DNA from 2 places in the Stenotrophomonas sp. INTA L402-1 genome. Region 2 is predicted to be linked to the other one. Evidence: riboswitches for the same ligand, from Rfam matches in the RefSeq annotation. Region 2 holds a riboswitch; the other holds the start of a gene.
The links. Region 2 has a riboswitch for cobalamin ahead of btuB (TonB-dependent vitamin B12 receptor). Riboswitches for the same ligand answer to the same signal wherever they lie in the genome.
Positions count from the first base shown of each region.

Region 1 (8,388 bases), on a different contig from region 2:
CTGATAGGTACGCTGCCAGCCATGACGGTTTTCGGTGGGCAGGAACACGGCGTGTTCCAGCGCCTGGCGGCCACTGCTGCCGTGGCTCACGTCTTCGGCGTGCTGCGGGTAGACCAGATTGATGGCGAAGGTTGGCCAGCGCGGCAACGCGGCATCGAACAGGTGGATCGGGAAGTTGCTGCTGATGCCACCATCGGAGAACCAGCAGATGCGGAACGCGGTGATCACCGGTCCGCAGGTCTGCCCGGCACTGGTCAGCCCTTCCATGCTGTCGGCCACGTTGTGCTCCTGGTCGGCCGCAGGTGCGGTCGGTTCGCAGCGACGCTCGCGGCGCGAGGGCTCATGCAACGGCACCGCGCTGATCAGCAGCGGGAAGCTCAGGCTCATGCGCGTGGCCACCAGCACCGGCAGCTTCGGGCCCTGCGGCAGGTGGTAGTACCGGCGCCCTTCCACCTCCAGTGGCGGGCCGGCCTGCGTCACCAGCCACTGCACCACGCTGGCCGGAAACAGCTGCTCGAACTCCTCGCGCAGGAACCAGAACTGCGCGCCGCCCAGCGGCAGCGTGCGCGGCTCGTTGTGCGACACACAGGTGGTGATCATCTGCAGGCTGATCGCATGCGGGCTGTCCGGCTCGCCGGCATAGCGCGGCGCATCGTGCAGGTCGGCGAACGTGAGCGGTGCATCCAGCGGCTTGCCGGACAGCTGCTGCAGGCACTCGTGCAACCATTCGGTCAATGCCGGCGTGCGTGCATCGCGGCCGAGGCCGCTGCACAGGCCCAGCAGGTTACGGCGCGCCACCCGCGCTACCCGCAGCGCGGCACCGGCCACGCCGGCACCGTACGAGCACAGCAGTGATGGCAGCAGCGTGGCGGCCACGCCGCTCCAACCGCCGCCCCACCAGCCCAGGCCGAGCAGCAGCGCCAGCGACACCAGCACCTCCAGTGGCGCAATCTCGAACACCGCGATGGCCAGGCACAGCAGCTTGTGTGGCAGGCGGGCATTGCCGGTCAGCACCACCAGCAACCGGTAGGCGGCGCGCGCGCCCCGTGCCGGCTGGAACAGGCTGTAGATGAAGCCGCGCCGCGAGAGCTGCGCCGACACCGCCGACAGCCCGCCGTAGCCGGCATCGCCGGGCAGGTGCTCGCCGGCCTGCTGGCGGCGATCACCGCAGGCCGCCGCGGCCGCTACGGCTGCAGCGATGGCGCCGGCCGAGGTGCCGCCGATGCTCTTGAAGCGATACTCGCGCGCCAGCGCCAGTACCGCATTGGGGTACACGATGCCGCTGGTGATGCCGCCTTTCATGACCAGATCGCAGTACTTGTCCGCCACTGTCTTGCCCCCGAGCATGCCGTCCGCCGCGTGGGTGCCAGTATGGCGCAGAGGCTTCTCAGGGCCTGAGAACAACGGCGCAGTCCGCGCACGCGATGCGCCGTTCAGCAGAAAGCACGGCTGCAGGCTTGACCCGCCCCGCCATCGGCGTAGCATCTGCAGCAAGCCAAGGGACAGACCCGCGGCTGCCACAACGACATGAGGGATTCTCATGGAATTCGACTATCTCGTCTTCATCGGGCGATTCGAGCCCTTCCACAACGGCCACGCCGCCGTTGCCCGCCTGGCCCTGAGCCGGGCCCGCAAGCTGATCTTCCTGGTCGGCTCTGCCGATACCCCCCGCAGCCTGCGCAATCCCTGGACCGTGGCCGAACGTGCCGTGATGATCCAGGCCGCCCTCGATGGCCACACCGACCGCCTGCTGATCCGCCCGCTGCGTGACCACCTGTACAACGAAGCGCAGTGGATCGCCAACGTGCAGCGCCAGGTGGCTGAAGCCCTGCGCAACGACGGCGCCGCCGCCGATGCGAAGGTAGGCCTGATCGGCATGGACAAGGACGCGTCCAGCTACTACCTGCGCGAGTTCCCGCAGTGGCCGCTGGTGGACGTGCAGCACACCGCCACCCTGTCGGCCACCGAGCTGCGGCGCTACCTGTTCGAAGCCGGCGACGTCGACTTCCACGGTGCGCTGCTGATGCTGCGTGGCAATGTGCCGGCGCCGGTGTACGACATGCTCGAAGCGTTCCGCAAAAGCGCGCCTGCGTATGGCCAGCTGGTGGCCGAGTACCGCTTCATCGAACAGTACAAGGCCGCCTGGAAGGATGCGCCCTACGCGCCCACCTTCGTCACCACCGATGCGGTGGTGGTGCATTCGGGCCACGTTCTGCTGGTGCGTCGCCGCTCGGAACCCGGCAAGGGGCTGTGGGCGCTGCCCGGCGGCTTCGTCGGCCAGGAACAGAGCCTGCTCGACAGCTGCCTGCGCGAACTACGCGAGGAAACCCGGCTGAAGATTCCGCTGCCGGTGCTGAAGGGGTCGCTGAAGGGCCAGCAGGTCTTCGACCACCCCGACCGCAGCCAGCGCGGCCGCACCATCACCCACGGCTTCCACTTCGAGTTTCCGGCCGGTGACCTGCCGCCGGTGCGCGGCGGCGACGACGCCGACAAGGCGCGCTGGATACCGGTGAGTGAAGCCCTGGACATGGGCCCGCAGCTGTTCGAAGACCACCTGCACATCCTGGAGTATTTCCTCGGCCGCGGCTGACAGGCCCGGCCTCCCCACTGGCGGATAGACCGCTGGTGTCACTCGACGCGAAGGAGCTTCCGTCATGCACTACCTCGATAATCTTCTCCTCAACACCGACAGCTACAAGGCCAGCCATTGGCTGCAGTACCCGCCGGGTACCGATGCCACGTTCTTCTACGTCGAATCACGTGGCGGCCTGCACGATCGCACGGTGTTCTTCGGCCTGCAGGCGATCCTCAAGGACGCGCTGGCACGACCGGTCACCCACGCCGACATCGACGAGGCTGCTGCGGTATTCGCCGCCCATGGCGAACCGTTCAACGAGGCCGGCTGGCGCGATATCGTCGACCGGCTTGGCGGCCACCTGCCGGTGCGCATCCGCGCCGTTCCCGAGGGCAGCGTGGTGCCCACCCACCAGGCACTGATGACCATCGAGTCGACCGATCCGGCTGCGTTCTGGGTGCCGTCGTACCTGGAAACGCTGCTGCTGCGCGTGTGGTATCCGGTCACCGTGGCCACCATCAGCTGGCACGCACGGCAGACCATTGCCGCGTTCCTGCAGCAGACCAGCGACGACCCGCAGGGGCAGCTGCCGTTCAAGCTGCACGACTTCGGCGCGCGCGGTGTATCGAGCCTGGAATCGGCCGCGTTGGGCGGTGCCGCGCACCTGGTCAACTTCCTCGGCACCGATACCGTGTCGGCGCTGTGCCTGGCACGCGCGCACTACCACGCGCCGATGGCCGGCTATTCGATTCCGGCCGCCGAGCACAGCACCATCACCAGTTGGGGCCGCGAACGCGAGGTGGACGCCTATCGCAACATGCTGCGCCAGTTCGGCAAGCCCGGTTCGATCGTGGCGGTGGTGTCGGACAGCTATGACATCTACCGCGCGATCAGCGAGCACTGGGGTACCACCCTGCGCGAAGAAGTGATCGCTTCGGGTGCCACCCTGGTCATCCGCCCGGACTCGGGCGACCCGGTGGAGGTGGTGGCGGAAAGCCTGCACCGACTGGATGAAGCCTTCGGCCACGCGATCAACAGCAAGGGCTACCGCGTGCTCAACCACGTGCGGGTGATCCAGGGCGATGGCATCAACCCGGATACGATCCGCGCCATCCTGCAGCGCATCACCCATGACGGCTACGCCGCGGACAATGTGGCCTTCGGCATGGGCGGTGCCCTGCTGCAGCGGCTGGACCGCGATACGCAGAAGTTCGCACTGAAGTGCTCGGCGGCGAGGGTCGGGGGCGAATGGATCGACGTCTACAAGGATCCGGTCACCGATGCGGGCAAGACCAGCAAGCGCGGCCGCATGCGCCTGCTGCGGCGCCTGGATGACGGCAGCCTGCATACGGTGGCATTGCCTCCCAGCGGTGACGAAACGCTGCCGACCGGCTTCGAAGACGCGATGGTGACCGTGTGGGAGAACGGCCGCCTGCTGCACGATCAGCGGATGGACGACATCCGCACGCGGGCGGCGGCGGGGTCTTGAGGGCGTGTTCCGGCTCGGCCAGCGATGAATGTGCTGCGGGACTTTTGAAGAACCATGCATCGAGTGGAATTGCCCGACTTTAGAGCACACAGCAAACCGCCTAGCGCAGGGTTTGTTTTGCCTTCCTTCCCAATGGCGGCTGCAACAATGGTCTAACACGGGGGACGGCCAAGCCTTCGTGTTCCTGTGATATACACAACAAATCTCTGGCAAAGCTACACACTGATTCAGAACAACAGCATCTAATTCAATCCACTACATGGAGTTGTTATGGAAAATCGCTCAAAACTCTTAAGCATCGAAGTCCGAAACATCGGCTGCATCGGCAACGATGGAGTCACCGTAGATCTGGACGACATTGTATGTCTGGTCGGTCGCAATAACGCCGGCAAGTCGACCGTTCTCAATGCATACGAACTGGCAAAGGGCCGGAAGTTTCGTGTTGATGCAGACCGGCACCAGCACGCGTCATCGGATCAATTGTCGGAAGTTGTTCTAAGGGTTCACATTCCCGACGGGCTTGGAAATGTTCATTCGAAGTGGAAGACAAAAGAAGGTGAACACCTAGTTGTAAAGAGCCGCTGGCAATGGTCCGGACCGAACTATGATGCCAACCGGCAGACATGGAATCCCGAGCTTGCAAATGGCGAGGGCGACTGGGATCAAGTGGAGAAGGCTTCCGGCTTGGACACAGTCTTTGGTTCACGCTTGCCGGAGCCAATTCGAATTGGCTCCCTCGATGATGCAACTAGTGCTCAGGATCAACTTCTGAAGCTTGCGTTGATCCCTCTTGAACGCGAGCTTGAGCGCGCCAGCAAGGATCCGTCATCTCCGCTAAGCGCTGCCGTCAAGAGCATCCAAGGGCAAGTGGAAGCAATGGCGAGTAGCCACATGGAGCATTTTGGTTCTATCGCAGACCGGGTCAGCACTGGATTCAAGGGAATCTTCCCTGATCTGGGCGTTAGCCTCGATCTGAAACCAGCAGTTCCAAGCATCAAGTTCTTCGACCTGGTGAAGAATGGATCGCAGATCAGCGTTCTAGATGGCGAGACTAGGACTGGCGCAGCTCTTCAGGGAACGGGCGCCAGGAGAGCCCTCTTTTGGGCAGTCCTCCAGGTTCACAATGAACTAGAGAGACAGAATAGGTCTCGTAACGAGCATCTCTCTACCCTTGAGAAGGAGCGAGATACCCTTAAGAAATCGATTGCAAAGCCAAAGAAGGGCGATGTTGTCGCTGACTTGGAAGCTCGGCTTGCTGCAGTATCGATTGAGATTGATGCACACGGGCAAGGTGCTCCACTTCCGGAGGACAAGGAAGACGTCGCCTTCCCCGGATACCTATTGTTGATCGATGAACCTGAGAACGCGCTTCACCCGATGGCAGCACGCGCTGCTCAGAAATACTTGTATGAGCTTGCCAAGAGTCAGGACTGGCAGGTGATGCTCACAACGCACTCTCCATACTTCGTAAATCCATTTGAGGATCACACGACTATCGTGCGGCTAGAGCGCTCAGCAGGTGAGCTTGGATCGCTCTCTACAAAGACATACCGCTCGGATGAAATTGAATTTGACGCAGATGAAAAGTCCAGGCTGCAAGCACTTCAGCAAATGGACCCGAGCTTTTCAGAGGTCTTCTTCGGCTCATACCCCGTTATCGTTGAAGGCGATACCGAGCATGCAGCCTTTCTAGCTGCGGCCACCGAAGAAGATGCTGCAATTGCTAGCCAAGTCACGCCGATCCGCGCAAGAGGAAAAGCTCTCATCGTTCCCATCATTAAAGTTCTTCGCCATTTCAAGATTCACTTCGGCGTGCTTCACGACCTGGACTCTCCGAAGAACAAGAATGGCAAGGGGAATGGCATGTGGACAGAGAACGAGAAGATATGGAACGAGGTACGGAACACTCAGAAGGCTGGAATACTAGTCAGGCATCGCGTTAGCATTCCTGACTTTGAACGGCTGCTCCACGGAGATGAGGCTGATAAGGACAAGCCTTTGAACGTGTACTTGCAGGTAAAGGCCTCAGAGGAGGCCAAATCCATCATTCAAAAGCTTTTCCAAGAGTTGCAGCACTCGGATGTTCACGGCCCCTTTGGCGAGATCGATGACATCGCAACGTATATGACACACGCTCAAACTGAACTTGGGAAGTGGGTGTGGGAGAAAGGGGTGCAGCTCGATCCACGATATGCGGGCCTTCCGCAACCCGGCACCGTACAGATTGCGTTGCCCGCAACTCCCGCACCTCTGATTTGAGTAGGTGGCAATAGGGTCAAGCATGGTTCCCCTTGACCCACGCCCACAACGCGTCCACCGTGGGCACGCCGAAGGTATCCCTGCCGTGGCATTGATGGCGGCAGGGATTTAAACGGGAATCCGGTGAAGGCGCCTCGCGCGTCCATTCCGGAGCTGCCCCGCAGCGGTGAATGGAAACGAATCCTGCCAACAGCACTGGGCTCGCACCTGGGAAGCGGCAGGTAGTAGGTGGGCTGCGGCCCGAGTCCATCAGCCCGAATACCGGCCCCGGCCGGGGGACACGACCGTCCCCTGACTCGACCTGGAATCTCCGCGGGGAGGTTGCCGGGGCCGTCGTCGTCCTGCACGTGCAGGCGGTGTGGCCGCGCGCGTCCTGTTCACGGTATCCGGCCAGACCCGTTCACCCACGCGCTGATGCATGGGCCACCGCCGTTGCCGGCGGTCCATGCGGTACCTGACGATGACCGAGCTCCAACGCCCCACCCTGACCCTGCCCGCCGACGGCAAGCGCCTGCTGCTGCATTCGTGCTGCGCGCCCTGTTCCGGCGAAGTGATGGAGGCGATCACCGCCTCCGGGATCGACTACGCGATCTTCTTCTACAACCCCAACATCCACCCGGTGAAGGAGTACGAGCTGCGCAAGCAGGAGAACATCCGCTTCGCCGAGCAGCACGGCATTCCTTTCATCGACTGCGACTACGACACCGACAACTGGTTCAGCCGTGCACGCGGCATGGAAAACGAGCCCGAACGCGGCATCCGCTGCACGATGTGCTTCGACATGCGCTTCGAGCGCACTGCGCTGTACGCGCACGAGCACGGCTACGACACCATCAGTTCGTCGCTGGGCATCTCGCGCTGGAAGAACATGGCGCAGATCAACGACTGCGGCATCCGTGCCGCGTCGCGCTATGAAGGCCTGCAGTACTGGGACTACAACTGGCGCAAGGGCGGCGGTGCCAGCCGCATGATCGAGATCAGCAAGCGCGAGCAGTTCTACCAGCAGGAATACTGCGGCTGCGTGTACTCGCTGCGCGATGCCAACCGTCACCGCCGCGAGAATGGCCGCGAACGGATCAAGATCGGCCTGCTGTACTACGGGCAGGACGCTGAGACGCCGCAGGGCGATTGACGTGTGGGCATGGGGCGGCCACGCTGGTCGCCCCTTCTGCTGTACCGGAACTGCCATGACCGCCCTGCCCGCCGATGTCGCCCTGCTGGTGATCGACCTGCAGCCGGACTTCATGCCCGGCGGTGCGCTGGCCTGCGACCAGGGCGATGCGCTGGTGGCACCGATTGCCGATCTGCTGGCGCAGCGCCGCTACCGCACCGTGGTGGCAACACAGGACTGGCACCCGGCCGACCATGCCTCGTTCGCCAGCCAGCACCCCGGCCAACGCCCGTTCGAGAGCATCCTGCTGCACGCGCAGCCGCAGACCCTGTGGCCGGACCACTGCGTGCAGGGCAGCGCCGGTGCCGCCCTGCACCCGGGCGTGGACTGGACCGTGGCCGACCTGATCCTGCGCAAGGGCACGCGCCAACAGGTGGATTCGTACAGCGCCTTCCGCGAGAACCACGGCCCCGATGGCGAGCGCCCGGCCACCGGCCTGGCCGGCTGGCTGCACGAGCGCCGCATCCGCGAAGTGCACGTGTGCGGCCTGGCCCGCGACTACTGCGTGCTGTGGAGCGCGCAGGACGCGGTGAAGTCCGGCTTCCGGGTGAAATTCCTGTGGGAGCTGACCAAGCCGGTGACCGACGCCAACGACGCGATGGTGCGCGAGGCGCTGGACAAGGCGGGGATCGCGATCGCCTGAGGCGTGACCGCCGGGCATGGCCCGGCGCTACCGCGCACGTCGCTTATGCCGCTTGCGCGCTCCTGCCCACGACAACACAATCGATTCATCCAGCCCCCTAACTACGCCCCCCTACAGATCGCGGGACGGCCGAACCGGGGGCTTTTCATTGGATGAAATCAGGATTCGGTAGTGCCGGGCGCGGGGCGGGCCCCCCGGGGGGCGGAGACGATGCCGCCCGCCGGCCCCCCCAACCGCTAACAACCCCGGGG
Region 1 covers NZ_JCAFWP010000066.1:837-9,224, forward strand. Annotated here, with positions in the region: gene AC5O77_RS21020 (patatin-like phospholipase family protein) at 1-1,347, opposite strand, end outside; gene AC5O77_RS21025 (bifunctional nicotinamide-nucleotide adenylyltransferase/Nudix hydroxylase) at 1,541-2,590, shown strand; gene AC5O77_RS21030 (nicotinate phosphoribosyltransferase) at 2,655-4,064, shown strand; gene AC5O77_RS21035 (ATP-dependent nuclease) at 4,335-6,323, shown strand; cobalamin riboswitch at 6,393-6,607, shown strand; gene AC5O77_RS21040 (epoxyqueuosine reductase QueH) at 6,769-7,455, shown strand; gene pncA (bifunctional nicotinamidase/pyrazinamidase) at 7,511-8,137, shown strand.
Region 1: it holds a riboswitch for cobalamin, as region 2 does, so the genes downstream of both, AC5O77_RS21040 (epoxyqueuosine reductase QueH) here and btuB (TonB-dependent vitamin B12 receptor) in region 2, are expected to answer to the same signal.

Region 2 (8,388 bases):
AACGCCGCGCCCGGCGCGTAGTGCCCCGGCACCACCACCTTCGGCTTCAGCGCCTGCAGCCGCTGCAGGGTCTGCAGCCAGTCGGCATGTGACTTCGGCGTCTGCGTATCGGCCATCCACACGTGCTCACCGGCTACCACCGGAATACCACCGACGATCGCGCGCAGCGACGGCACCCACAGCACCGTGCGGTCCGGCGTCGGCCCATCCAGGTCGATCAGTGGCAGGCGCTCGCCTTCCAACTGCAGGGCATCGCCGTCCAGCACCTGCGGCACCACGATGCGCGCCGGCACGTCGGCACCCATCTTCGGCCCCCAGTAGGCCAGCTTGCCGGCCTGGGTCTGCTGGATGTGGGCAACGGTCTGCGCGGTGGCGACGATGCGCGCCTGCGGGAACGCGTCCTGCAGCGTGGCCAGGCCGAAGTAGTAGTCCGGATCGCCGTGGCTGATGTAGATCGTGGTCAGCTGCTTGCCGCTGGCGCGGATCAGCTCGACCAGCTTGCGCGCGTCGCTGGCACCAAACTGCGCATTGACCAGGATCGCGTCGTGGCGGCCTTCGATCAGCACCGAGGACACCGAGAACATCGCCTGCGGGCCGGGATGGAAGGTCTGCAGGTGCAGCTGGGATTTCGTGGCCGTGGCCGGCGCTGCGGCGGCCGGCGCGGCGAGCAGTGGCGCACTGGTGAAGCTGGCGGCCAGGGCGAGGGGAAGCAGCAGGGCAGCGGTACGCATGGGGCATTCCTTGTGGCGGACGGCGAGCCGGGCGTGGGCCTGGCTCACAGGTGGGTAGCGCCGGGCCATGCCCGGCGGCCTGGCATCAGTACGCCGCAGTGATGATCTGCTTCGGGTACTGGTGCGCTTCCAGCTCGGCGACGAACGCCGCGCCGTAGTCGGCGTAGCTGATGCGGCTGTGGCCGCTGGCGTCGGCCAGGAACGCCTTGGGCTGTACGCGGTACTGGCCGCGCTCTTCACCCGGGCCGATTTCGGCGGCCGGCGAGAAGAAGGTCCAGTCCAGGTCATCCACCGCCTGCAGGCGGTTGAACGCCTCACGGTGGGCCAGTGCGTACGGCTTGTAGGCCTCCGGGAAGGTGGGGGTATCGACCAGCTGCACGCCGGGTGCGACTTCCAGGCTGCCGGCGCCACCGACCACCACCAGGCGCGGTACACCGGCCTTGCGTGCGGCGGCGGCCAGCTGCGCGGCGATCTCGCCGACGCGGCTGATGTCATCGCCCGGGCGCGGGCCGTAGGCACTGGCCAGCACGTCGTGGCCGGTGATGGCGGCAACCAGCGCGTCTTGGTCATCCAGCGAGGCGATCACCGGATGGGCACCGGCCAGCTCGGCCGGGAGGTCCTGCGCGCTGCGCACGATGACAGTGAGTTCGTGGCCGCGGGCCAGCGCGTGGCGGGCGATCTGGCGGCCGATGTTGCCGGTGGAACCAACGAGGGCGATTTTCATGGCAGGACTCCGTGGGGCGGTGTGGGGTGGGAATGGGGCCACTCTAGGCTGCTGCAGTTGCTCGAAAAACAGCGTATAACGCGCTTGTTTGTTGCATGGATCGAGCATATGGACCGATTGACCGCCATGACCGTGTTCGTCGAGGTGGCCGAGCGCGGCAGCCTCACCGCCGCCGCCGAGGTGCTGGACATGTCGCGGGCGATGGTCAGCCGCTATCTGGCCGAGGTCGAGAGCTGGCTGGGCGCACGTCTGCTGCACCGGACCACGCGCCGGGTCAGCCTGACCGGCCCCGGTGAGGCGGCGCTGGCGCGCTTCCGGCAGATGCTGGCGATCGGCGAAGAACTGCAGGGCGAGCTGGCCAGTGATGATCCCGAGCCGCACGGTACGCTGCGGGTGACCGCCAGCGTCTCATTCGGGCAGAGCCACCTGGCGCGGGCGGTGGCCGGCTTCGTGGCGCGCCACCCAGCGGCACGCATCGAGCTGCTGCTGGTCGACCGCACCGTGAACCTGGTGGAGGAGCGGGTGGACCTGGCCGTGCGCATCGCGCGCCAGATCGATCCCAGCCTGATCGCACGGCGGCTGGCCACCTGCCGCTCGGTGCTGTGCGCGACGCCGTCCTACCTGCAGGCACGCGGTACGCCGACCGCCCCCGAGCACCTGTCCGCGCACAACTGCCTGACCCATCACTACGTCGGCAAGAGCCTGTGGCAGCTGCACCGCGATGGGCGTTCGCTGTCGGTGGCGGTGGGTGGCAACATCAGTGCCAACGAGGCCTCGCTGCTGCTGGAGGCGGTGCGCGCCGGTGCCGGCATCGCCATGCTGCCGACCTACCAGGTGGCGCCGCTGCTGCGCAGTGGCGAACTGATCGAACTGCTGCCCGAATTCAGCCTGGACGAACTCGGCATTCATGCCGTGTACGCGTCACGGCGCCAGCAGCCCGCTATCATGCGGCGATTCCTGGATTTCCTGGGCGAGTGTTTCGCCAGCCCGGCCTTCCAGGATCTGGATTGGCGCCCACCGGGCAAGGAGAACACATGAACCATGGACAGGCCTTGATCGACCACAACCGTGCTGCCTGGGACCGCCAGGCCAGCGAAGTGCGCGAATGGTCGCGCCCGGTGGAAAGTTCAACGATTGCCGCCGCGCGCGAAGGCCGCTGGCAGGTGCACCTGACGCCCCGCGCGTTGCCACTGGACTGGATGGGTGATGTGCGCGGCCGTCGCATCCTGTGCCTGGCCTCGGGCGGTGGCCAGCAGGCACCGGTGCTGGCCGCTGCGGGCGCTGACGTCACCGTGTTCGATCTCTCCGACGGGCAGCTGGAACAGGACCGCAGGGTCGCCGCGCGCGATGGCCTGCAGCTGCGCACCGTGCAGGGCGACATGCGCGATCTGCACGTGTTTGCCAACGACAGTTTCGATGTGGTGTTCCACCCGATCTCGAACCTGTACGTGCCTGATGTGCGCCCGGTGTGGACCGAGTGCCGCCGCGTGCTGGCACGCGATGGCATGCTGATGGCCAGCTTCTACAACCCGGTGCTGTTCGTTGGCGCGCGCGATCCGCAGCTGGATGCACAAGGCCTGATCCGGCCACAGTACGCCATTCCCTATTCGGACCTGGAAGACCTGGCGCCGGCCGAGCGCGAGGCGAAGCTGGCACGGGGTGACGCGCTGACCTTCGGCCACAGCCTGACCGAACTGATCGGTGGGCAGCTGGATGCCGGCTTCATCATCGATCGCTTCATGGAAGACTGGCAGCCGCAGCCGCGCTTCCTGATCGATCGCTATCTGCCCACCTTCCTGGCGACCCGCGCGCGCCGGATCGGCTGAGGCGGATCGGCGCAAAAACCAGCGGCGTACAATGGACGGCCCCACGTCATGCAGGTGCCGTCCCTTGTCGTATCCCTATCCGCTGGTCGTGTTCGACCTTGATGGCACGCTGGTCGACAGCGCAGCTGATATCGCCGAAGCACTGAACCGCACGCTGGAGGACATCGGTGTGCCACGCGTGCCGGAAACCACGGTGCTCGGTTGGATCGGCGACGGTGTGCGCCGCCTGGTCGAACAGGCCGTGCATGCGGCCGGCCGCGAGGTGGACCTGGCCGAAGTGATGCCGGTGTTCATGGTGCACTACCGTGAGTGCCTGCTGCGCAGCCCGCGTCTGTTCGATGGCGTGGCTGAAGCACTGGCGCAACTGCGTGCGCGCAACGTGCCGCTGGCGATCTGCACCAACAAGCCCGAAGCGCTGGTGCCACCGCTGCTGCAGCACCTGGGCATCGGTGATGCGTTCGCGCTGGTGTTGGGCGGCGACTCCCTGCCGCAGCGCAAGCCCAGTGGTGAACCGCTGCGGCACGTCGCCGCGCACTTCGGGCTGCCGGTGGACGCATGCCTGATGGTGGGTGATTCGTTGACCGACTACCGCGCCGCCGAAGATGCGGGCATGCCGATCGCACTGGTGCGTTACGGCTATCCGCGTGGCCTGGACCTGGCCACCGCGCATGCGGTGGCGGTGATCGACGACCTGCGTGAGTTGCCGGGGTTGCAGGGCTGATGCAACGGACATCCCTGGTCGCCGGCCGGTAACCCGGGCTGATGCAATGGGTAGTGCCGGCCGCTGGCCGGCAACCCGGGATGCGTTGCCGAAGGTCATGGTAGTGCCGGCCAGCGGCCGGCACTGCCATGACCGTCGCGGTCACTTCGGCTGGTAACGCACGCTCAGCTGGTACTCGCGGCCCGGCTGGTTGAACCACGCCACGGTTTCATACGTGCGGTCGAATACGTTGGCGGCGCGCGCCAGCAGCGACCACGACGGCGTCAGCGCGTACTCGGCGCGCAGGTCCAGCGTGCCGTAGCCGCCAACCTTCACCGAGTTGCTGGCGTTGTCATAGCGCTTGCCCGCACCCTGCACGGTCAGGCCGGCGCGGACGTCACCGAAGCGGCGGTCGACGTCCAGGCGCGCGGTCTGCTGCGCACGGCGCGGCAGCCAGTTGTCGAACTGGGTGCTGCCGTGGGTGCGGTTGCGCGGGTCGGTGTAGCTCAGCTGCGCGTTGATGTCGAAGCCGGCCAACAGCACGCCACCGGTCAGCTCGGCACCGCGGATGCGCGCCTTCTCCACCTGCTGCATTTTCATCGTGGACGCATCGTAGGTGATCAGGTCATCGATGCGGGTCTCATAGACGTCCAGGCCCCAGTGCCAGCCCTGGCCCTGCTGCGAAACACCGAGGTTGGCGCTCTTGGACTTCTCCGGCTTCAACGTCGGCACCCCGCTCCACGGGTCGTACAGGTCGCTGAAGGTCGGCGCCTTGAACGCCGTGCCGTAGCTGGCATTGACGCGCAGGCCGTGCTCCAGTTCCATCGCCCAGCCCACGCTGCCGGTGGCATGGTTGCCGAACTGCTGGTTGTCGTCATTGCGCGCGCTGGCCTGCAGCTGATGGCGGCCGAAGCGACCCTGGTACTGCACGAACACGCCGGTGTTGCGGCGGCTGTCGACGAGATATCCGGCGCTGCTGCCGTCCAGGTTGTCTTCGCTCCAATCCACGCCTGCACTCAGCAGCTGGCCCTCGGCCACGCCGAAGTCGCCCTGCAGCGAGGCGCTGTCACGATGGGTCTGGGCGCTGCCGAACACCCCCGGTGCGCCGAAGTTGTCCGACTCGTTGTCACTGCGGCCGACGTTGGCTGTGAAAGCCAGGCGTTCAGACGGGGTGTAGCGCACTTTGCCAGCGAGCACCTGCTGGCGGGTTTCCGAATAGTTGTAGTAACCGTCGTAGTGGTTCTTGCCGTCGACGCGCAGTGCGCTGCCTTCCACGGTCCACTGGTCGTTGAAGCTGTAGCCGCCGCGCAGGCTCTTGGACAGGTTGCGGTAGCCGTCGCGGTCGTGCTCGTCGGCAAAGCAGCCCGCGGTGAACACCGAGGCGGAGCCGCGGCAGGCATTGATGCCGTCGGAATGCTGGTAGGCGATGTCGGCGCCGAACCAGCCGCGTTCGGTGCCACCGCCGATGCCGCCGCTGGCTTCGCGCAGGCCGTTGCTGCCACCGCCGAGCTGGAAGTGCGGAGCGAAATCGCCCTGGTTGCGGCGGGTGAAGATCTGGATCACGCCACCAATGGCGTCGGCACCGTACAGGCTGGACTGCGGGCCGCGCACGATTTCCACGCGTTCGATCTGCGCCAGTGGCAGGTCCTGGTACATGGCCAGGCCGAGGTCGGCACTGTTGATGCGCACGCCATCCACCAGCACCACGGTGTGGCCCGAGTTGGTGCCGCGCAGGAACAGCGAGCTCTGCTTGCCGAGGCCGCCGGAGTTGGTCAGGTTGATGCCGGCGCGGCCGCGCAGCAGTTCCTGCAGCGACGTGGCCTGGCTGGATTCGATCTGCGCGCGGTCGATCACCTGGGCCGGCGCGATGCTGTCCTGCAGGGCGATCGGGGTGCGGGTGGCGGTGACCAGGATCTGGTCGAGCGCGGTGGTGTCATCGGCGGCCTGGGCCAGCGCGGGCAGGGCGGCCAGCACGGCCAGGGACAGCATTCGGGACTGCAGCTTCATGGGGGACTCCAGGTGCCACGCACGCCCGCGTGGCGAAGGGGAGGAGCCGCGAAGGCAGGCATGCGCCGACGCCGCAGCGCAGGCTGCGGTCATCCAGCGCCATGCCCACCGCATCGCGACCTGAGGCTTCCTGGCCGGTCTCCGGGCTTGCCGCCGGGTGGCGCGAGGCCACCGTCCAGGCGCCTTCCCATGCCTGCGGCACAGTGGCGTTGTTGCCTGGAACTGACGTGCTTACCGTTGCGGGGGCAGCGCCGGCCTGGCGTGGAATCACGCGTCACCGGCTTCCCGTTTCAACCTGCCGGCCGTGGCCCCAGGTCACCTGGAAGTGCGCGCAGTCTACGGCATCGCAGGCGGCCCGTAGTGTCGAGCGTGCTCGACTGCCTTTGCTGTGCCCTTAGAATGGTCCCTCGATCCCGTGGTGCCGTTGCCGATGTCCGCCCGTTTTCCGCTGTTCCCGCGTTGCCTGTACAGGACGCACGCATGATCCTCGACCTGGTCCGCCATGCCGGCAACGGTCGCGATGAGTTCCTCGATGGCCGCAGCGATCCACCGCAGCTGGCCCGCCTGCCGCAGGAACTGGTCGACGCCTACGCTGCGCAGCCCTGGGAGCGGGTGATCAGTTCGCCGCGGCTGCGCTCGCTGCACACGGCGATGGCCCTGGCCACGCCGCGCGGGCTGGACGTGGAAGCGGACGAGGAATGGGAAGAGCTGGATTTCGGCGATTGGGACGGGCAGTCGCTGTTCGACCTGCCGGAGGACGCATTGGCGGCCTTCCATGCCGACCCGCATGCATTTCCGCCGCCGAACGGCGAAAGCTGGGGCCACTTCGAGCGGCGCATCGCGCGCGCGCTGGATCGCCTGCTTGATGATGACGATCCGGTGCCGACGCTGGTGGTCAGCCACGGCGGCCCGCTGCGCATGGTGCTGTCGCAGGTCTGCGGCCTGCCGATGTCGCTGTGCTGGGCCCTGCGTATTGACCACGGCACACGCCTGCGGGTGTGGCTCGAGCGCGGTGAGGTAGGTCTGGTGGGCGAGCTGCTGGAGCTGCAGCAGCCCTGACCCGACTGTAGTGCCGGCCGCTGGCCGGCATCCCCAGGAACGCGGAGGCCTCAATCCTCGTCGGCGCTCTCGGCCACGCTGTCTTCCGCGTCATCATCGGTGTCGAAGCGCTGCTCATGCACCGGTCCCGAGGCCGGGCCGGCCGCTTTCAACGGATGCGCGGCGATGCGCGCCTCATAGTCCTGCACCAGCGCATCGCGCTGCGGCTCGCTCAGTTCCTGCCAATGGCAGTCCAGCAACGCGCCTTCCAGTGAATAGAGCAGGTTCAAACTGGGCTTGAAGCCGGCGCGCTTGACCTTGACGAAGGCGCCGACCGCGCCGATCGCAACCAGATCCTCGCGGCTGCGCAGGCCGACCTGACGCAGCCACGCCGCACTCTTCGGGCCGATGTTGCGCAGCTTCGGTGCGCTCATCCCAGCGCCTCGACGAACACGCGGGCGATCGCTTCCAGGCCGGCTTGGTCGTCGGCATCGAAGCGGCCGACTTTCGGGCTGTCGATGTCGAACACGCCGATCAGTTCATCGCCGCGCAGCAGTGGCACCACCAGTTCCGAACGCGAGGCCGAATCGCAGGCGATGTGGCCGGGAAAGGCATCGACGTCCTCCACGCGCTGGGTCACGCGCTGGCTGGCGGCGGCACCGCACACGCCCTTGTCCAGCGGGATGCGCACGCAGGCCGGCAGGCCCTGGAACGGCCCGACCACCAGCTCGTTGCCGTCGTACAGGTAGAAGCCCACCCAGTTCAGGTCGGGCAGAGCGTGATAGACCAGTGCGGAGAGGTTGGCCGCGTTGGCGATGCGGTCGGACTCGGCGTAGACCAGGCCGCGGGCCTGTTCCAGCAGCTGGGCGTATTGTTCCGGCTTGCTGCCGGTGAGCGAGGCATTGGCGAACATGCCTGCAGTCTAGCAAGCGCGCCGGGCCGGCGATAATGCACGCTCTGTTGCCCCGCTGGAGCTTATCGATGCCGTTGCCCGCCACGCTGCCGCCTGCCCTGTTCGTCACCGGCACCGATACCGAGATCGGCAAGACTGCGGCCAGCACCGCGCTGCTGCATGCACTGCGCCGGCGCGGCCTGCGCGCGGTCGGCATGAAGCCGGTGGCCAGTGGCAGTGAGGATCTGGGGCAGGGCCTGCGCAACGAGGACGCGCTGGCGCTGCAGGCGGCCAGCTGGCCGGTGCCGGACTATGCCGACCTGAACCCGTACGCGCTGCGGCAACCGCTGGCGCCGGAGCTGGCTGCTGCCGAGGATGGCGTGCAGGTGGAGCTGGCGCCGATCGTGGCCGCGTTCGAACGTCTGCGAGCGCGGGCCGATGTCGTGGTGGTGGAGGGTGTTGGCGGTTGG
Region 2 covers NZ_JCAFWP010000034.1:562-8,949, reverse strand. Annotated here, with positions in the region: gene AC5O77_RS17145 (MBL fold metallo-hydrolase) at 1-731, opposite strand, end outside; gene AC5O77_RS17140 (NAD(P)-dependent oxidoreductase) at 817-1,455, opposite strand; gene AC5O77_RS17135 (LysR substrate-binding domain-containing protein) at 1,564-2,493, shown strand; gene AC5O77_RS17130 (class I SAM-dependent methyltransferase) at 2,490-3,281, shown strand; gene gph (phosphoglycolate phosphatase) at 3,346-4,002, shown strand; gene btuB (TonB-dependent vitamin B12 receptor) at 4,144-5,988, opposite strand; cobalamin riboswitch at 6,104-6,326, opposite strand; gene AC5O77_RS17115 (histidine phosphatase family protein) at 6,469-7,047, shown strand; gene AC5O77_RS17110 (TfoX/Sxy family protein) at 7,098-7,460, opposite strand; gene AC5O77_RS17105 (GAF domain-containing protein) at 7,457-7,939, opposite strand; gene bioD (dethiobiotin synthase) at 8,008-8,388, shown strand, end outside.